3 regions of the Paenibacillus sp. NMA1017 genome follow, and region 2 is predicted to be linked to each of the others. Evidence: riboswitches for the same ligand, from Rfam matches in the RefSeq annotation. Region 2 holds a riboswitch; each other region holds the start of a gene.
What was found. Region 2 has a riboswitch for thiamine pyrophosphate ahead of AC5ELV_RS18675 (ECF transporter S component). Riboswitches for the same ligand answer to the same signal wherever they lie in the genome.
Positions count from the first base shown of each region.

Region 1: it holds a riboswitch for thiamine pyrophosphate, as region 2 does, so the genes downstream of both, AC5ELV_RS17470 (ABC transporter substrate-binding protein) here and AC5ELV_RS18675 (ECF transporter S component) in region 2, are expected to answer to the same signal.
Region 3: it holds a riboswitch for thiamine pyrophosphate, as region 2 does, so the genes downstream of both, tenA (thiaminase II) here and AC5ELV_RS18675 (ECF transporter S component) in region 2, are expected to answer to the same signal.

Region 1 covers NZ_JBZXYR010000007.1:53,347-60,361, forward strand. Annotated here, with positions in the region: gene AC5ELV_RS17455 (ABC transporter ATP-binding protein) at 1-492, opposite strand, end outside; gene AC5ELV_RS17460 (ABC transporter permease) at 537-1,313, opposite strand; gene AC5ELV_RS17465 (MTH1187 family thiamine-binding protein) at 1,310-1,603, opposite strand; gene AC5ELV_RS17470 (ABC transporter substrate-binding protein) at 2,098-3,141, opposite strand; TPP riboswitch at 3,330-3,439, opposite strand; gene AC5ELV_RS17475 (pyridoxamine 5'-phosphate oxidase family protein) at 3,716-4,150, shown strand; gene AC5ELV_RS17480 (bifunctional 2',3'-cyclic-nucleotide 2'-phosphodiesterase/3'-nucleotidase) at 4,374-6,485, shown strand; gene AC5ELV_RS17485 (EAL domain-containing protein) at 6,758-7,015, shown strand, end outside.
Region 2 covers NZ_JBZXYR010000008.1:57,225-64,239, forward strand. Annotated here, with positions in the region: gene AC5ELV_RS18650 (MetQ/NlpA family ABC transporter substrate-binding protein) at 1-515, opposite strand, end outside; gene AC5ELV_RS18655 (methionine ABC transporter permease) at 787-1,458, opposite strand; gene AC5ELV_RS18660 (methionine ABC transporter ATP-binding protein) at 1,451-2,176, opposite strand; gene AC5ELV_RS18665 (energy-coupling factor transporter transmembrane component T family protein) at 2,316-3,107, opposite strand; gene AC5ELV_RS18670 (ABC transporter ATP-binding protein) at 3,082-4,533, opposite strand; gene AC5ELV_RS18675 (ECF transporter S component) at 4,533-5,129, opposite strand; TPP riboswitch at 5,379-5,488, opposite strand; gene AC5ELV_RS18680 (TatD family hydrolase) at 5,533-6,330, opposite strand; gene AC5ELV_RS18685 (polynucleotide kinase-phosphatase) at 6,351-7,015, opposite strand, start outside.
Region 3 covers NZ_JBZXYR010000005.1:262,874-269,888, forward strand. Annotated here, with positions in the region: gene thiE (thiamine phosphate synthase) at 1-100, opposite strand, end outside; gene thiD (bifunctional hydroxymethylpyrimidine kinase/phosphomethylpyrimidine kinase) at 97-927, opposite strand; gene thiM (hydroxyethylthiazole kinase) at 924-1,769, opposite strand; gene tenA (thiaminase II) at 1,841-2,530, opposite strand; TPP riboswitch at 2,668-2,770, opposite strand; gene AC5ELV_RS15500 (AEC family transporter) at 2,949-3,902, opposite strand; gene AC5ELV_RS15505 (NAD-dependent malic enzyme) at 3,976-5,697, opposite strand; gene AC5ELV_RS15510 (glycosyltransferase) at 6,219-7,015, shown strand, end outside.

The DNA.
Region 1 (7,015 bases), on a different contig from region 2:
TTTACCAAGTCCAACCTGTTCGAGCCATTGCAAGGCTTCTTTGCGACGCTCGCGTTCACTGGCGTACTCAGGGGGGACTGCTGTAGTTTTACGTGGAGCATTTTCCTGCCCAAGCAGTACGTTGTCCAGCGTGGTACGCCACGGGAAAAGGGCGGGCTGCTGTGGCATATAGCTGATATGCCCACGTTCACCAGTCATGTCCCGTCCGTGCATACGGATACGTCCCTGCTGTGGTTTGAGTAGCCCGCCGATGATGTGAAACAGCGTGCTTTTGCCGCTGCCTGACGGACCGATGAGAGAGACAAATTCTCCCGGCTTGACGGTTAAGGATACATCCTGCAGTACAGGCAGTAAGCTTCGCTTTTCGCGGAAGGCGAGGCTGATGCCTTCCAATTCCAAAGCAGGAGGAGCAGTTGAAGTACTCTGCTGTTCCCCGGCTCGTTGTTCATTAGCCACGTTATGTGATGATAAGCCAATCGGATGCAGACTCATATGCGCCACGTCCTTTCCTTTGTGTATTTAATTTAAGGAGGAAGCTACTCTCGATCGGGTTTCCAGCGAACCAGCCATTTCTCCAGTAGTAAAATAACCACAAACATGAGTAAGCTGAGTGCGACAATAATGCCGATGGCAGCAAAAATGAGGTCCGTGCGATAGGCCGATTTTTGCAGCAGCATATAATATCCAATTCCTTCACTAGCTCCGATCCATTCGGCAATGATCGCGCCCATCACACTATAGGTAGCAGCAATTTTAATGCCAGAAAAGACTTGCGGCAGGGAATGTGGCAGCTCCAGCTTCATAAAAATAGCCATGCGGCTTGCACCCGACATCCGCATATAGTTCATCATCGTACGGTCTGTTCGAGTCAGCCCGTCCATGGCCGCTACAGCCACGGGGAAAAAGCATACTAAGGTAATGACCATCAGCTTGGGTAGCACACCAAAACCAAACCACACCATGAGTAGCGGCCCCAGGGCGATGATCGGAATGTTTTGGCTCAGGATAAGCAGCGGATACAGGGCGGATTTGAGAAAAGGAATTGTATGAAGAACGATGGCGATCAACAGTCCTGTTGCTGTCCCTATAGCGAATCCCGCAAGTGTCAGGCGAATTGTAGCCCATGTATGGGCACCAAGCAGCGCCATCTGGGCCATGCCCTCTTGTACGATGAGGGATGGAGCAGGCAGCAGCCAGGATTCAACATGCAAATAGGAAACCGCCCCCTGCCAGGCCGCTAAAAAGAAGAGGACCGCCACAAAGGGCGGCCATACGCTTTTCCACCAGGATGCGTTCTTGCCTTTCGGATTCATGGGCGATATTTCTCGGTCAGCTTGTTCATGCTGATGCCTTGTAGGTTATGTGCGATTTTGATCTGTGAAATGACGCTGGGACTGCCCGCCTCCGTCAAAGCCTCGTGCATTTCTTTAACCACTCTCAGCAACTCGTCGAGTTCGCCCTCCATGGTCGTATCCAATGGATTCACCTGATGTTTGACGCCGGAGCGTTGAATGACCTCAATCGCCTTATCAACATACGGGTAAGAGTCCTCGTTATTAGGAGTTTTAGGGATTACTTGAATACTGAGCAGTGTATTAGCCATGGAAATTCACCTGTCCTTCATTTGGAGTGTTTTAGAGAAAATCGGGTGGTTTAAGGCGGGTGAGACCGCTTCGCGTTTCATTTGATCTTACGATCGCTGTTGCCGTGGGATTCTTTGAATAAATTTTAAAAGGTAAGAATCCAACGGCAAAGGCGAACGCTGCGCTTCTCCAGATTCAAATGAACCGCTACGCTGCCAACCGCCTTAAAAGCACCTTATTTTTAAAGCTAGGTTGTGTGGCATTTTTACACACAAGCGCATCTGTTTTTGCGCTTTAGATACTATGAGACTAAAGAATAACCAAGTGGAACGAGAACGAAGTGGGCGGAATGGTGCTGTACAAGCGTTAGCGTTCGCCTTTGTACCCAGATTTTAACCTCTGGATATTCATAAAAGAAATCTGGGTACAACAGCGATGGGAAGCACCATCCGACTGCGTAGTGGCGCTTCGTTCTCTTCTCTAGTTCAGTCTTATTTAGCGTTTTAACAAATGATCAGCGCTTGGGCAAGAAGTCGTTTGTGAAGGCTTTATCCACTTCCAAAGGCTTGCTGAGCAGCTTGCGTTCGTACATCCAGTCCGAATAGTTTTGCCATATCTCCGCTTTTTGCACACCCCATTGCGCGGCATCGTCCTGATAACGCGGGCTTAGCCATTTTTGGCTGGCAAGTACCAGCTTTTTATCCAGCTCCGGTACAGCTTTGCTTAAGATGTCCGCGGCTTCTTCCGGATGGGCGATGGTGTATTCATAGCCTTTTGCGGTAGCGTCCATGAACGCTTTGACCAGCTCTGGATCATTTTTTATCGTCTGTCCGTTGCTCACAATTACAGGCGTATAGTAATCGAGGCTTTTGGAATAATCTTTTACATACAGCATATCCAAAGGCTCACCTCGAAGCTGGGCTTCGATTCCGGTCCATGCGTAGAAAATCCAGGCAAAGTCGATATCCCGCTTCACGGCTGTAAAATAGTCTGCATTGCCCATGTTGACGATCTTCACTTTGCTCACATCGCCTTTGTCTGAATCCATGATGGATTTCATGACCGCTTCTTCTACGGGAGAGCCCCAACCGCCGTATTTTTTACCTTCAAAATCTTTCGGGCTCTTAATTCCGCGATCTACCGGGGCTGCGAAGCCTGAGGTATTATGCTGAATCACCGCAGCGATGGATACAAGCGGCACGCCTTGTGTACGAGCCTGTGTGACGCCTTCTTGGTAGCTGATACCAAAAGGTGCAGCATTAGAAGCAACCATTTGATCGGCTCCGCCTGAACCAGGTTGAACAATTTGGACATTCAAGCCCGCTTTTTCGTAAAATCCTTTGTCCTTGGCGACATAGAGTCCCGTATGATTCGTATTGGGTGTCCAGTCGAGCACGACTTTAACATCTTTGAGCTCCTTTGCCGGAGTAGACGTTTGAGTGTCGGTAGCGGTAGCCGGTTCTTGGGATGTGGGGGGACTTCCACCGCAAGCGGTGAGGGTCAGGGCCATGAGCCACAGACTGATCAGTCCCAGGCTTAACATTTTCATGCGCTTCATCGTTGTGTTCTCTCCTTTAATTACCCGTTATCCGTCCAATCAGACAGCTTAAGTTCCCCATTTTCTAAAAATAACATCTGCCGGACGCGATCTTTCCAACTTAATCTTCAACAAAAAAAGCGCCCCGAGTTTCCGGGACGCTTGCGCTTGTATATACCAAAGTAAGGGATGGTCCTATGTAAAAAGGGCACATCTTGCTTAAGCATTCCTACGCTGGCATTACCCAGATCAGGTTGTAAGGGTCAGTGTCTTGGGACACACTCTCAGCCGGCCGATTCCAGCACCCCTGGCATTGTATGGTTTAATGGGTTCATTTATTCGGGTTTACTACGACGATTATATGCCTTGAATGCGGGTCTGTCCAGCATGAAGGGAGAGATGACGGTTCATTTGCCGAACGACAGGGTACACTTTTACTGTGAGCTTTGATCTGAAAATGAGCGTGAATCAATCCGATTCGATCCGGTCGTGTTATTTTCAGAACAGCTGCGCAAGTAGGTTCAGATGGGCTGGTGCCCAATGGCATGGCCGTAGAGAATTCGAATTCTAATTCGTGAAAAGGAGTTGTTGTACTGTGGGTAAAACGGAAACATTGGATCGCAACCAACTGGAACAAGCCATTGTGAAGGCTTTGGATAACAACAAATTTTGCTCGTTAGGTACGGTAGAGGGGGGCAAACCGAAAGTACGCTATATGGCCCTTTTTAACGATGGAATGAACATTCATCTGGCGACAGATCGCAAAACGCATAAAGTGGATGAGCTAAAGGACAATCCGAATGCTTATCTGCTGCTGGGCTATGAAGTTGGCGGTACGAAGGAAGTCGTAGAAGTGGAGGCTACCGTCCAGATTACAGCTGATGAGGGACTACGCAAACAAGTGTGGAACGATTCCTTGAAGGAATGGTTTTCAGGACCAGACGATCCCGATTATGTCATTTTGGACGTGAATCCGACTCGCATTGAGTATGTGGGTCAGCAAACGGAGCGCCAGATGTGGAAGAAATAATACGAATATAAATGGATAAACCAGTGAATCTCCGAGCTTTTTTAGGGGGTGTGCTGGTTTTTTTATGTTTGAGAAAATTAATTATTTTTTCATAAATAATTTTAAGTAAATGACTACTCTTTTGTCTGGCGTTGGATTAAAATAGAAATGGTGGGTTCAAGGCTTACATATATGTGCAAAAGTATGTATATGAGGCATACACCTTAATGAGGAGGGGTATATTTTGTTATTTCGTAAAAATGGGTTTAAAGGTTTGACAGCAGCCGTTGTAGCTTGTAGTATGCTGGTGTTTTTAGCCGCTCCATCCTGGGCAGCTAGCAGTTCCAGCAATTCTCGCGATAGCGCTACGGTGAATTTGCGAATCATGGAAACAACGGATATTCATGCGAATCTGATGAACTATGATTATTATTCGGACAAAGAAACCAACGAATTTGGATTGGTCAACACAGCCGGATTGATCCAACAGGCGCGTAGTGAAAAAAGAAACAGTATGCTGTTTGATAATGGTGATTTGTTACAAGGCAATCCACTAGGCGATTATATGGCCAGAAATAGAACCTTCGAGAAAGAAGGCGGTATCCATCCAGTCTACAAGATGATGAACTTGATGGGATATGATGCGGCTACAGTGGGCAACCACGAATTCAACTATGGGCTTGACTTTCTGGATAAATCTCTCAAGGGAGCTGACTTTCCTTACGTAAATGCGAATGTTTATGTTGATAAGGAGGGGCAAGCTACTAAAAATTATTTTACTCCTTATCAGATTTTGGACAAAACAGTAACGGATGAAAAGGGCGACGATCATACTCTTAGAGTGGGCGTCATCGGCTTGGTCACACCTCAAATCATGCAGTGGGATGAAGCTAATTTGAAGGATAAGGTTGTTACGAAAGATATTGTGGAAACAGCGAAAAAGTTTATTCCACAAATGAAAGCAGAGGGTGCTGACATTATTATCGTGCTTGCGCACACAGGTTATGAAGATGTGCCGCAAACGCCAATGATGGAGAATGCCGTTAAATATTTGAGCCAGGTGGAAGGAATTAACGCGATTCTGTTCGGCCATGCTCATAAATCGTTCCCCGGCCCTGATTTTAAAGATATGAAGGGTGTAGATTTAGATAAAGGAACCATTAACGGCGTACCGGCGGTGGAAGCTTCTTCATGGGGCAAGGATCTGGGTATTATTGATCTTAGTCTAAAAAAGAAAAACCGCGATTGGAGAGTACTTGACTCTCAGTCTCAAGTGCGACCGATTTTGAGTGCCAAGGATCAAACTTTGCAATTTAATCCTGACACTAAATTGAAAGACGCGATCCAGAGCGAGCATCAAGGAACGCTGGATTATGTTCGTCAACCTGTTGGAACAACGACTGCACCGATTACCAGCTATTTTGCATTAGTGCAGGACGACCCTTCCGTTCAAATTGTGACGAATGCACAGAAATGGTATGTTCAAAACCATCTCAAAGGAACTGAATACGAAAAACTTCCAGTATTGTCGGCAGGCGCTCCATTCAAGGCCGGCGGTCGAAACGGAGCCGAGTATTACACCAATATTCCTGAAGGTACGGTAGCGATTAAAAATGTGTCCGACCTGTATGTGTACCCGAACACAGTTCATGCTGTAGAAGTGACCGGTGCTGAAATTCAGGAATGGCTGGAGTGGTCTGCGGGGCAGTTCAACCGTATTGATCCAAAGCAAACTGAGGAGCAATCGCTGATCAACAAAGATTTCCCAACCTATAATTTTGATGTCATTGACGGTGTGAATTACCAGATTGATGTAACTCAGCCTGCACGATATGATGCCAAGGGGACGATTATTGATTCTTCAGCCCATCGTATCAAGGATCTGCAATACAATGGGAAGGCTATTGATCCTGAGCAGAAATTTATCGTAGCCACCAATAACTATCGTGCTTCCTCATCCAAACTGGCTAATCCAGATGGCAAACGAATTGTGATGGCAGCACCGGATGAAAATCGCCAGGTCATTATTGACTATATCCGTACGAACGGAACGATTAATCCAGCGGCGGATGGCAATTGGTCTATTGCTCCTTTTGGTCAGGCAAAGGTTACTTTCGAGTCCTCTCCTGATGCCAAAGATGTGCTGGCAGGAAATCAACAAATTTCATACTTGAGTAGCGCGGCAGACGGTTTTGCCAAATACAGCTTAAAAGCTGGCGCTAAGCCTAGTGCAGCAACGACTCCTGTAAAGGAAGCTGTGGCTCCCGCGAAAGCAACAGTAAAGCCAGCTGCTAAAACGACCAAACCTGCGGCTGTTAAACCAGTTAAAACAACGAAGCCAAAGGCGTCCAAATAACTTCGCATTTTAGTTTCACTCCATATCAGAATGAAGCAGCAAGTCTCTTTAACCAAGAGATTTGCTGCTTTTTTTAATACCAAAAACAACAGCCCTCGAATTATCATGAGTGTAAAAAGGTATTGTTTTTGTCGAATATATACTTAAGTCCTAAGTTGTCGTTAAGAATAAGCTGATTTTTTGTAAAATCACGTAATTATATAGTACTTTTGTTCTAGTTATTTGTGATATAATGGTGAAAAAACCGGAAAATTGTTCCGAGGAGGACCATTATGACATGCAGCAATTGCAGCATCATATTACCTATTAAGGATCAAGGATTGCTCAGAATTAGGCATTCCAGGATGTCGCTTACTCCAGCATTAGATGGTTTGGGTATGCTATCGGAACAAATGAAGCAGGAACATGGGCGTGAGGGCGGCATAGAGTTTCGCTATGACAGCCGTTCAGAGCTGGAACAGCTAGTTAACGGACTGGCTCGTCTGCCGCAGGAATACTTGAACCATATACAAGTTGTGGTGACCGGCTTG
Region 2 (7,015 bases):
TTGATCAAACCGTTTTGCTCCATCATTACCAAAGAACGTCCTGTATTGGCGGGGTCATTGGCAATGGCAATAGTCGCACCTTCGGGCAGGTCTTTAACGTTCTTGTATTTTTTGGAGTACGCGCCATAAATGGCGTTGTAAATTGGTTTTATCGCTACCAAATCGGATTTGTTGCTTTCATTATATTGTTGCATGAAAGGAGCATGCTGAAAGAAGTTAGCATCCACTTCATGGCTTGCCAATGCGTTGTTCGGTTGGATATTGTCTGAAAGCACGACGATTTCCAGATTAACTCCGTCCTGTTTAAGCAACGGCTTCACGATATCCAGCACATCTGTCATCGGCGGGATGAGTGTTGCTACTTTCAAGGTCACTTCTTTTTGGGAAGTTGCTTCTTTAGACTGTGTTTCTTGAGCAGCCTGCTTTTGACCACCGCATCCGGCAACCAGCAGCATAACGACAGCCAATAGTGTGAGTAATTTCAAGTTCGTTTTCATGTTGTTTTTCCGACTCATTTGATGAGGAACCTCCAAAATTAGTTGTGATCGGGAAGATAGAAATGAGTTACAATACAGCCGCTTCGCGTGCAGATTGTTCTTCCGGTCGCTGTTGAAATAGGATTCTCTCTGATTTATAACACAATTTATAGGTTAGAATCCCATTTCAAAGGCGAACGCTGACGCTTCTCTAGAACAATTCTGCCCGCTCCGCTTTTGAGGTACTGTAAAGTCATTTTTATTTCCCATAGTGGGTAGTGTAAGTGTAGCGAAAAGTTACATTTCTGCCCTATCGCTTGTCGATCCGGCGGGATATGGTGCTTCCGGTGAACTGGATCGTTTGTACGAAAATAATCATGACGACGATGGTGAACGCCATCAAGCCTGTTTCAAAACGCTGGTAACCGTAGCGGATGGCAAAATCGCCTACCCCGCCGCCGCCCACAATGCCCATCACCGTGGAGTAGGAGATGAAGCTAATGGTGGACGTGGTCAAACCCAGTACGAGCCCGGAACGAGCTTCCACGTACAGAAATTTAAAAATAAGCTGGAGGGTGGATGCCCCCATAGAAGTAGCGGCTTCAATAACACCCTTGGGCACCTCAAGCAATGATTGCTCCACCAGCCTCGAATAATAGGCGATGGCCACCACTGACAAGGGAACCGTAGCAGCCATCGTACCCAGCGCCGTCCCTACGACCAGACGTGTAAATGGAATCATAAATACGACGAGCAGCAAAAACGGGAACGAGCGGATGACATTGACCACACTGTTCAATAGGGTGAACAGCAGTCGATTTTCATATTTTTGCCCTTTGCCGCACAAATACAAAATCGTTCCGGCCGGAAGCCCTAACAGTACAGCTGCTGCGATAGAAATCCCCACCATGATAAACGTCTCTCCGATGGCTTTCCATATCTCAGACTGATATTGCGCAATGATGCTCAGCATTTCATTCATCAGCTTCACCTGCTTCCGCGGTTGAACCTACCGCAGCGTCAGCTACACGTTGCGTGGAAAGCAGCTGCCCATCCCGCATTTCTGATACACGGGTACAAATATTGCGTACCACGTCCATATCGTGCGTTACGATTACAATGGTAACTCCCAGTTCACGGTTGATTTCCCGTAACACGCCCAGAATATCCGCAGTCGTCTGCGGATCAAGCGCCGAGGTTGGCTCATCACACAGCAGCACTGCAGGTCGATTCGCCAGCGCTCTGGCGATCGCCACACGTTGCTTTTGGCCTCCGCTCAGTTGTGCCGGATACTGTTCTGCTTTATCAGCTAAACCGACGAATTGCAGGCATTCGCGCACACGTTCTGCTCTCTCTTTTTTCGCGACACCTGCCAGCTCCAACGGCATTGCCACATTTCCACTGACCGTTCGATTGTGAACAAGATGATAATGCTGAAAAATCATCCCTATGGATCGCCGCGCTTCACGGAGACGTTTTTCCGGCATGCGAGTCAGATCTTCCCCGTTCACAACCACGTTTCCCTCATCCGGCCTTTCCAATACATTCATTAACCGGAGCACGGTAGACTTACCGGCACCGCTGGCACCTATAATACCGTGGATTTCCCCCTCCTCCACTTGAAGGGACACGGATTGAACCGCATGAAATTGGCCGCTTGAGGTGGTATAATGCTTGCTTACCTGATGCAGCGAAATCATGAAACCTGGCCTCCTGATGATCCATTTCTCAGGGAAAATGTAATAAGCCCGCCAGCCCAGGCGGGTCTGTACGAGCCGTCAATTCCCATTGCATTAATATACCACAGAGCAGAAAACGGGCAAAGCCTTTTGACAACAATTAACGTACATCCCACACCCCCACATAAGGAAAGTGGATACCGAGTCCCCAAGCCAGCGTAAGTATGACAACAAAATAGAATATGAATACAACATCTACAGCCGAATAGCCAATCGCATAATAATATGTGCGTTTGGTTTCATTGGTAAAACCCTTGGCTTCCATAGCAATAGCAATGCGCTGAGCACGCCGAATACTTTGAGCGAGTAGCGGAATCGCATACCTGCGAAGCGTGGCATACATATTCCATTTGGACACATGCTGATGTAAACCTCGAATACGGTGGGCTTGTCTCAATGCCTGAAATTCCTCCACCATCATGGGCATCAACCGCATGGCTGCCAAAAAGCTGTATGCATACTTCGGAGGGAGCTTCCATTGCTGCATCAGTGAATAAAAAAGGTCCACTGGACGAGTCGTTAAACCAAACAGCAAACCTACCGCAGCCATACTCAGCGCACGAAAGCCCAGATGCATGCCTCGGTAAAAGCTTTCCTGCGTAATATGGATCAGGCCCCATGTCCACCAGGTCGTCACCCCTTTGCCGAACATCATCATGCCCGTTGAAGTTGAAATAAACACCAATATAAAGGGAGATCCATACAGCAGCAGCCGCTTCCATGGATGGCCTGACCAGACAAGCAGCAGTAACATAGCACACGCAACATTAAACATGACATTCGGATTATGGATGACTATAACGACCACAAACAGGATGGAAAACATCACGAGCTTTAGGCCCGGATTCACGCGATGCAACCATGTTTTATGATGGGGAAAGGACAGGTTCATACTGTAATTCCCCTTTCTGAATCCGCCATGTATCGGTACAATATCGACGGACAATTTCCGGGTCATGGGTGACCATCACAATGGCCGTGCCTGCCGCTCTCAGCTGCTCCAACATATCCAGCATGACAAAGGTATTACGCGCATCATGCCCAAAGGTCGGTTCATCGAGCAGCAGCACTTCCGGCTCACGAATCATAGCCGTAGCAATACTCAACCGCCTTTTTTGGCCTAACGAAAGCTGATACGGATGACGCTCGTCCAGCCGCTCCAGTCCGAACTGTACAAGCATCCGATCGACCCGTTCCCGGCACTGTTCGGCGCTAAACAAGCTCTTGGGTAACGAATACTCTAGTTCCTTTCGTACGGTGTGTGCTACGAATTGCAGCTCGGGATTTTGAAACGCGAACCCGATACGCTCTGCCAGTTGTTCCGTACTGCCTGCCTCAACTCCGCACACGCTATAACGTCCCTGTGTGCGAAGTAAGCGCATCATGGAGAGCAACAGCGAGCTTTTGCCAGCCCCGTTTTCACCGACCACGCCAATCCAGTCGCCAGACTTCACCTGCGCATGCTCCACATAAATCACTGAACTTAAACTGCGGAGGCCGCTAAAATGTTCTAGCTCCAGCAAATTAGTCCCCGCACCATTCTGTTGCGTCACTGCTTCACTCCAACGTGGCGAAGACGATTCATTCCATACTCCCGGATACCACACGCCGTACTCGGACAATGCCTGCCGATGCACATGAAATACTTCTTCGGCCCTTCCATCCGCAATGATCTCCCCTTGAGCAGAAAGCACCACAATCCGATCCACATCATGGACAATTTCATTAATTTTATGTTCCACGATCACCAGTGTCTGGTCTACCGAAATGTTGCGAATGGTATCCCACACCTGTGTAGTGCCTTCCTCGTCCAACAAAGCCGTCGGCTCATCCAGAAAAAGCACTTCTGGCTCCATAGCCAGCACAGACGCAATCGCCAGCCGCTGCTTCATTCCCTGTGACATGCTGCCAATGGGCATATGTATATCATCCGTCGATAGACCAACCTGTATCAGCAGCTCGCGAATACGGGATCGCATTTGCTCACGAGGAACCTGATTATTTTCCAACACAAAAGCCAGTTCCTCGTCTGCATAGGACATACAGAACTGCGTATCAGGATCTTGAAATACAATACCTGAGACACTTGGGATTACAGCAGCATCGCATTTCATAGGCACTTCTATCGTGCGTGGAATCAGACCACTTAACACTTGGAGCAGCGTTGATTTACCGCATCCACTCGGCCCCAGTAGCAGCAGCTTTTCCCCCTTGCGGACAGACAAAGACATATTGTGAAAAAGCAGTTCTTGCTCACCGGGGAATTTCAACCGTAGCCGGGTGATCGAAGCCACCACATCTTCGGTTGCCCGGCTCATCAATCCAGCCCCTTATAATCTTGTTCCGTTGCAGGCCTCAAACTTCGCGTGACTCCGGTTACCTCCAATGCCTTAGCCAGATAGAACGCGAATACCCCGGCAATCACAATACTGCCAATCATCCGAAATCCAATATACAAAACATAGTTCCAGGTCGATAGCTGATCAATATACCCGTAGCTGAAGTCTAGAATCAGAGAAGTGACAGCCGCCCCAGCCGCAGCTAGCGAAGCAACCCACAAGTTTGCGTTCCGATACAGAAAAGCTGCAAAAAACAGCTCCGCTCCCAAGCCTTGCAGCAGGCCATAATACAAAGTGGACATGCCCCATTCGCTTCCCAAAAAAGCACTGACCGTTGCCGCTGCCACCTCTGCCAAAATTGCAACACCCGGCTTGCGAATGATGAGATAAGCAAACGTGCCTGCCATAAACCACATGCCATACATCAGTTGCTCGGCGTGTAGACCAAATGGCTTCATCAAATCATAGGCAGGCCCCCATATTTTGTAGATCAACCCGAACACAACAGCGATCACAATCGTGACCAAAATATCCGTCAGTTTCAACCCTTTGGACGCTCTTACAGCAGTATTCATTATTGCGTGCTCCCCTTTTTCCTTATAGTTGGCCTCTTGGCCATAAAAAAAGCTTGCCTGGAGCTGAATCTCCAGGCAAGCTTTATGCGCAGTAAAAGGTAAAGCACCATACAAAACATCATTCGTCGATATGCCTTATATAACCAGTAGTCTAAACTACTACACTGATACCAAGCCAAGTCAGGGTCAAGGTAAAATGCTAGGACATACATTGAATCTATCGACAACCGCAAAAAAAAGCGGCATTCCTGTATAGTGTTCTTGGTTTCTCTACGCTGGCATTACCCAGATCAGATTTCACGGTCAGTGGCAAGGGCCACCCTCTCAGCCTGACTTTCTCAAGCTCCCGACAATGCTTTTTTAATTCACTATAATATATACCACATCTATGGCTTTGACAATCCTATAATCCGAAGAAACGCTTAGCTGTTTCCGTCGTCGCAATTTCGATCTCCATCATGCTACGGCCTGTGCACTCGGCAATCGTAGCGGCGATGTGAGCGAGATACATCGGCTCATTACGCCCTTCTTTGGGCTTCACGGGCAGATTACGCGGGGTCAGAAATGGAGCATCCGTTTCAATCATCAACCGGTCTAGCGGAATATCCCTAACCAGCTCACGCAGATGTTTGCCACGCCGTTCGTCGCAAATCCAGCCGGTGATCCCGATATACAGTCCCATTTCTACATACGTATGCAGTTCCTGTTCCGTGCCGGTAAAACAATGCACTACCACTTTATCGACAAGCCCTTGATACTCCCGCAGCATAGCGGCAAAGTCCTCATGTGCATCTCGTTCATGCAGAAATAACGGCATATTCAGCTCACCCGCCAGTTGGATTTGCTCCCCAAACCATCGGCGCTGCACATCACGCGGCGAAAAATCACGGTTATAGTCCAGTCCGCATTCCCCTATGGATACGACCTGTGGCTGACTCGCCAGCTGGCGGAGCTGCTGAATCGTATCTGCGCTGCAGTCTTTGGCATCATGGGGATGCACGCCAGCCGTCGTATACAGCTTGCCCGGATAACGGGCCGCATACTGAGCAGCCTCCCGACTGCCGCGGACACTGGTTCCAGTAATAATCAAAGGTGTAATCCCTACAGCCGCGGCTCTCTCTACCACCTGTTCCCGATCCGCATGAAACGAACGGTGCATCAAGTTCACACCAATATCAATTAACGGTGTACCCCTTTCCATCTCAATCCCTCCTTCGCAAACTACAATCTCGGGTCAATCGGCTCCGATTCCAGAGATAGCGCGGCAAGGACGCATTCATGAATACGATCTACCGTATCCTTACGGACAAAACGTTCCACGCCTTCCATACCAAGCGCTCCTTCCATCAGGGCATGACGCTCCTTTTTGTTCGTTCGACGCTGCTTCAGACGCTTTAAATTCTCAGGGGCAAGATAATCCATACCGTAAATGATATGCAAATACTTGCGGCCTCTCACCTTGATTGCAGGCTGAATCATCTTGTCCCGATTTTTCATCAAAAAGCGTTCCGGCTTGATCACAATCCCCTCATGACCATCCTCTGTCATCTCGTTCCACCAGCGAATAACCGCTTCCTCGCTTGCTTCGTCCGTGATGACGCGATACTCTGTCTCCATAAACAGGGAAGACAGCCCAGCCAGTTCTCTATTTTGCTCCATATGCCAAATATGAGAATGGTCGAAAAAAGTCTTTCCGCTGTGTGCCAGCGTATGAAACGGTGCGATACGAATTTCATCCAGACCGTCCACATCCCAGCAATATTTTTGAAAAGCCTCTTGAAACGTTACGGCATTCGCATACTTCTGTTCCATTTCCTCCAACCAGTCTCCAACTTCTCGACCTGCAACCTTCGCCTGCTCCAGCTTGTCTACCAGCTTACTGCGAT
Region 3 (7,015 bases), on a different contig from region 2:
GCACAACCCAGCCTGGTTCCGCGAGGCAATTCACGCTTCCAAGCACCAGGTACATCTGTAGCTGGCGGCGCACCACCTCTGACAACATTCTGCCGCTCATAGAAGCATCTCCTGACGACGACGGAAGGCCCAATGATTGGTGGGCCCATGTCCTTGTCCAAGCTGCAAAGATTCCTCAATCGCCGCCTGGATGAAGGCTTTGCCATTCAAGATAGCCTCCGGTACAGACATCCCTTTCCCTAATTCCGCGGTAATCGCTGCCGAGAAGGTGCACCCAGTTCCGTGTGTATGGACAGTCCGTACTCGCTTGCCGCTCAGCTCTGTAAAGGCGGTTCCGTCAAAGAGCAGGTCGACAATCTGTTCGCTGCTCTCGCTCTCGTCAGAGTGGCCACCCTTGATCACAACGAATTTTGATCCCATACTGCTAATATGTCTTGCAGCCTCGCGGCGATCCTCCATCGTACGGATACTGATCCCGGTCAGGGCTTCCGCCTCCGGAATATTCGGTGTAACGACCAGGGCCAAGGGGAGCAAGTCGTCCTTCAAAGCTTGCACCGCTTCCAGTTGCAGCAGTTCAGCGCCTCCCTTGGCAATCATCACGGGATCGACGACGACCTTTTTCCAGCCGAACTTTCGGATCTGCTCGCTCACAAGTCGGATGATGCCCGCATTAAACAGCATGCCAGTCTTCAGGGCATCCACTCCAAGGTCTAATCCTACAGCTTTGATCTGTTCCGCTGTTGCTTCCGGTGGCAGCGGATATACGCCGTGAACCCCTAAGGTATTCTGTACGGTAATGGCCGTAATAGCTGACATGCCGTACACGCCAAGTTCTTGAAAGGTTTTGAGGTCGGCCTGAATTCCTGCCCCGCCGCCACTGTCCGAACCGGCAATCGTCAGTGCTCTGGGTACACGAACGTCTGTCATCGAGCACCACCTGCTGTGGTTGTTCCGGCTTCACGGACAGTGACATGCCCCTCCAGCGAACCTGTATGTAGTTTGGCGAGCTCGTCGAGAAAGGCAATCTGGAAGCTGCCGGGCCCCAGCTCTGAGGTGCATGCTGCGGCTCGGGAAGCTGCTGCACCGTAAAATGCCAAGCCTGCTGTACCTGCGAGCAGCAGGTTGGGTTCAACAGCTGCAAAGGCACCTAACACAGAGGTCAGCAGGCAGCCTGCTCCGGTTACCTTCGTGAGCAGCGCGTCTCCACCGCTAATCATTCGTGCTTCGGCCCCATCGGTAATGACGTCTTCTTTTCCAGTGATGACTACCATTGTATTGAGCGTTCGAGCAGCCCGAATTGCCAGATCGACATTGCCGTTGTCAGCACTGTCACCAGCATCTACGCCTTTAATCTCACGGGCTTCTCCAACAAGATGCGCGACTTCGGCTGCATTGCCTCGCACCAATGAGATTTTGACTTCTCTCAGGATTCGTAGTGCCGACTCAGTTCTAAAGCTCGTTGCTCCCGCACCGACCGGATCTAGCAGGACTGGGACACCGTGTGCATTTGCTGATTGTCCAGCAATGATCATGGCATCCACCAGTTCGCGGTTCAGCGTACCGATGTTTAACACAACGGCACCCGCTATTTTTGCCATGTCTGCTACTTCCTCGGGTGCATAGGCCATCACCGGGGAGGCGCCCAATGCATACAGGCCGTTGGCCGTAAAGTTGGTGACTACCACATTGGTCATATTGTGAACGAGGGGTTTGCTGTTTTGTACCTTCGTCAGGAGATCCGAATAACTTTGTTCCCATGTACTCATCATGATTATCCTCTCTATAGTTGGTGGTTCAACAGGGCATTAACCGTACTTCATGTATCGAATTGCCAGGCTGACTATTCCAAGACCGCTGCCTGCATCTGGACCGGCCATTCTTCCTGCTTATAAGCCATGTCCCAGAACTTATATTCCAGCTGGCAGCTCAGTATAAAATGCTCAATCATCCGCTCCCGCTCAGCAGCCGTTGCGTCTTCCGCCCAAGCATCTACACGTTCTCGGAACTTGAGTGTTGTATCATCAAGCTGGTCTCCATAGAAGCCCATCCATTCATAAAACGGATGGGACTCATCCGGCTTTACTTCATCCAGCAGCCTGCGACCAATCTCGGCATACGTCCACATACATGGCAGCAGCACAGCCAAAATCTCGCCCAGGCTGCCCTCATGCGCGACCGTTAGCATGTGACGGATATAGTGATGGGCCGACGGAGCGAGTGGATATCCCTGCAACTCTTCATAGGTCACCCCTGCGACAGCACAGAAATTTTGATGCGGATGAACCTCGCTGTGTAGAATAAAAGAGATTTGTTCATTAAATACAGCCATGTCCTCCCGATTCGTGCATTTGGAGATTGCGATGCCGTATATCCGCATGTAGGCGTTCAAATATTCAAAGTCCTGTTTTACATAGTGAATCAGCTGTCCCCTTGTCAAACTTCCTTCAGCAATACCTCTCACAAAGGGATGCTCAAAAATCGCTTGAAAAATGCCGTCCGCCTGCCGACGGAGTTTTTGTGTAAAACTCAATTTCCCCACCTCCATCAAATTGAAGAGCAAGAAGTCCTGTAAGGATACAATTCCGGAACAACGCTAAAAAGCCGCCCCGGAAAATGGAGCGGCTTCAACAATAGGCCCAATACGCAAAAAAAACGCTTGAAACCTTATATATAAAGGCTCCACTTTCCTACGCTAGTGCGAACTAGATCAGGTTCAAAGGGTCCAAGATACGTTCTTGTCTCAGCCATAGTGGCTCCCCTAGTGGACTTCTATTCTTTTGACTATTACTGTACATTCGTTCATACGCTATGTCAAACATACGTCTATCTGGTCAAAGGTCAAGTGACAGAGCTGAAGTTGGCTTTCGAGGGGAAAAGGTGCTGGAGAAGGTCAGTTCCGTCTACACGAAGGAGTTCGCGGCAGGCTCCAGTGTCTAAAAAATCAGAATTTATACCAAAAGAGAAATCAGTACTGGGAGTGTAACGAGCGATATGACAGCACTGATGACAAAGGAGGAGGCTGTTTCTGATTCCAGGCTTTCAAAACGGGTGGCGATCATAGCGGCGACTGCTGAACCCGGGAAGGAAACGAGCAGAACTGCCTTCACAGTATCTGCAGACGACAGACCGCACAGGTAGGCGATCAGCAGCATTAATAAAGGCTGTACAATTGTTTTTAACAGTGCGATGGCAAAGGCACTTACACTAAAACTAATGTTGCGTACGCCAATGGTCACTCCGACCGCGAATAAAGCGGCCCCGGACGTAATGTCTCCGATTTGATTCAACGATTTGTTCAACAAATCCGGTGAATGGAAGCCGAACAAGGTCAAAATTACACCAATCAGTGGAACCAGCGCCAGCGGTTCTTTTAAGCCATGAAGAATGGAGTCCCAGATTAACCTTCCGAGGTGACCGTTCCGTTCCTTGCCTGAATTCCGGCTGGCTACGGTAGCTATAATAGTAGCCGCCGGGTCAAGGACGGCATTGACTACAATTCCCGTAAGCGCAATCGGAATGGCGACAGCAGAGGAACCGTAGATGGCTCCAAGCACCGGGATACCCATAAAAGCAAAGGTAGGCTGTGCTGAGTTCAAAGCAAACATGGCGGCATCCTTCACTGACTGCTTCCTCGCAAAGCGGGACAGTAGAAGGAGAACGGCAAAAAAAACGACAATGCCAATGAACAGAGCCAGCAGGAATGGCCATTGCTCGATGAGTGCTTTCCTGTCCGTTGTCGTGATACCGATGAATAGATGCGCAGGCAGTGCAAATTTGGTAACCAGTGCATTTAGGGCCTTGGAGGAAGAGGCATCAAAGCTTTTGTAATGCCCCGCTAACCACCCTAAAATAATTACGAAAAAAATCGGCACCAAAATATACAAGATATGTCCGACACTCATAGATCGATTCTCCTCGCTTGAACTGACGTATTCTGCCTGTCTGAACAAGGCAATATTTTTCCTAAACGGGGCATTAGTGAGGGTGATGAATTACACTTTCCACTGCTTTGACCTTCGTATATTCCGGTTTCCACATTGCATCTCGTATAGCTTGTTCCACATTTGAAATGTGTGCTTGAGCTACCTGATCCTGAATCGCGGCTTTCGCAACCGCAACCGCAACAGCGTACGAAACATCACGTAATTTTCGGATATGAGGGAGCAGCGCACCGCCAGGCTTATTCGAATCCACGCCATTGGCAACGGCATCTGCTGCGGCTGAAAACATGGCAGGCGTAATCCTTTTGGCTTTCACTACAATCGCACCCAGACCTAGTCCCGGGAAAACAAAGGCATTGTTCGCCTGTCCAATTTCAAATTCCGTACCGTTATAGGTAACGGGCTCAAAAGGACTTCCGGTAGCGATCAATGCTTTGCCATCGGTCCACTGTATCAAATCCTCGGGTACCGCTTCGGCAAGGTTTGTAGGATTGGACATGGGCATGATGATCGGGCGTTCCACATGCTTGGCCATTTCCTTGATAATCTCTTCTGAAAAGGCACCTGCTACACCGGAAGTTCCAATCAATAGAGTAGGCTTCACCTGACGGATGACCTCCAGCAGTGGTATTTTGCCGTCATCCGACCGCGTCCATGAGCTGACCTCTTCTTTTTTACGTACATATGGTTTCTGATAATCCAGGACATCTTCCATATCGTCCGTTAACAGTCCGCGGTAATCAAAAGCCCAAAATGGCTTGAATGAATCTTCCTCCGAAAGACCATCCGCGATCATGGCTCCCCGAATTTGGTCAGCGTTGCCGATTCCTGCTGCCCCCGGGCCAAAGACAACTACTTTTTGCTCACGCAGCGGAATCTTGGTGACACCTACTGCCGAAAGAATCGCAGCCAAGGTTACCGCACCTGTGCCTTGTATATCATCGTTGAAGGTGAGAATGCTTTGTCCGTATTTTCTTATAATATGGCGGGCATTTACGCTACCCACATCTTCCCAATGTAAAAGCGCCTTCGGGAATTGAGCTAACGTTTTGCTGATAAAAGTATCAATAAACTGGTTATAGGCTTCTCCGCGAACCCGTTTATGGCGGTTTCCGATGTACAGCGGATCATTCAGCAGCTTTTCATTATTCGTGCCTACATCCAGTACAATGGGCAGCACCCGCCCTGGATGAATGCCTGCCGCAGCTGTATACACAGCAAGCTTACCGATAGCAATGTTAATCCCCCCGACACCCCAGTCTCCGATGCCCAAAATACTTTCAGAATCCGTTACGACGATCAGATCCACATCTTCACCACTCAAACCGGAATTATAAAACGCTTGTCCAATACCGTTCGGGTTATCTATCGACAAATATACGCCCCCAGGGCGGTTGTACTCGTGACTATATTCTTGAATCGCGGTTCCGACGGTCGGCGTATAGACTACGGGTAGCATTTCACTTAAATGATCGGTTAGTAGCCGATAGTAGAGGACGACATTTCGGTTGTGGAGGTCGTTGAGAGAAGCATTTTTACGCAACATGGTAGGTTGTGCGAGAAATTGCTGATATGCTCGTACGCTCTGTTTCTCCAATGAAAGGACGGTTGGAGGAAGGATTCCATCCAAACCCAGTTCTTTGCGTTCTTCTTCTGTAAAAGCGACACCTTTGTTCAGTAGGGGATTTGCCAACACATCCTTCCCCCGTAAAGGAGTAGATAATGACCCATCGCGATTGACATAAAATGCTTCCATAGAAAGACCTTCCTTCTCTTCATTTTTTATATTGTAAGGATTTTACAAAATTCGATTCCAGTCGCTCCGAAGTGCAAGATATAGACGAACTAAACCATTTCGATCTATATCTTGTTCATTGAAAGTCGCTTATCGGATTTTTGCAAAATCCTCAATTATTCATAATGAAAGATGACATGTTGTCCATAGTATGGACGTGCCAATTTGTTTTATTCGTTCATTTATCTATGACAAAATAACCATATTTATTTCTCCCTATCGGTCTAGAAGAACTAATTTTCGATATGGATTTGCTAACTGATGCTGATGATTTCGGTTCTAATGAATCAGGTCCAAATACTCTGTTTTTATCAAATATGAAAATTAGTTTTTCTTCTCTTCTTCCCTTATATATCATGGAGTGTCAGCTATTTTGTTAAGAAAATATGAAGTATTTGGACATTAATTTAACCTCTATAAACAAACATTCTTAATTCTTTTTCAACAAAATAGAACTATTCGGAGGAAAAGGAGAGGTTTGTGTGCAGGGACCTATAGCCATTTTTAGCGATAACGACAGGGCTATTGATTATCCCAATGTGATTTGTTTTTACCAATATATACAGTGCAAGGACACGGAGGCAGCTTCAGTCTACGAGAACGCATGTTGTTGCTTGATTGATTATAGGGAGCCGGGGCAGGCGGTGCGGAAAGCCAATCAGATCCGTAGCCAATTTCCGCAAATGCCATTGTTACTGGTAACGGATGTAACATTTCCGTTCAGTGATCAGCATATGGTGCAAATCACCGGAGTAGGCCGTTTGCGCCTGCTATTTTGGCAAGCCAATAACACCGAAGAGATGCTTTCGGAAATACAAAGCTTGCTTTATCCCGAGTATTCGACCAAAAGCCAACATATTGCATTTATCTTGTCTGTATATAACGAAGAGCAACGTTTTGTTCATGTCAAAACCTTTGCTGAACGACTGCAAGCCTTTATCCGCAGCCATATTATTGAAGGTTCGATTTATCTCATTGATGATGGCAGCCACGATGGTACCAATGCCTTGATTAAAGCGCTGGAGGCAGCAACGGACTTGTCCGTAAACCGGATTAATCAGAATCTTAGTCCGCTGCTTCAAACAAGGGAATTGGGACGCAATACACGTAAGGCAGGGACGTATCTGGAAGGGATGCGAACCATTGGTGCGGATTACTATGTATTTGTGGACGCGGACGACTCCTTTTTTATTGAGGATATTGCCAGAATGATTAATGTTGTTCAGCAGGGCTATTATGATGTCGTGATCGGAACCAAGGATATGACCGCCGAGAATCG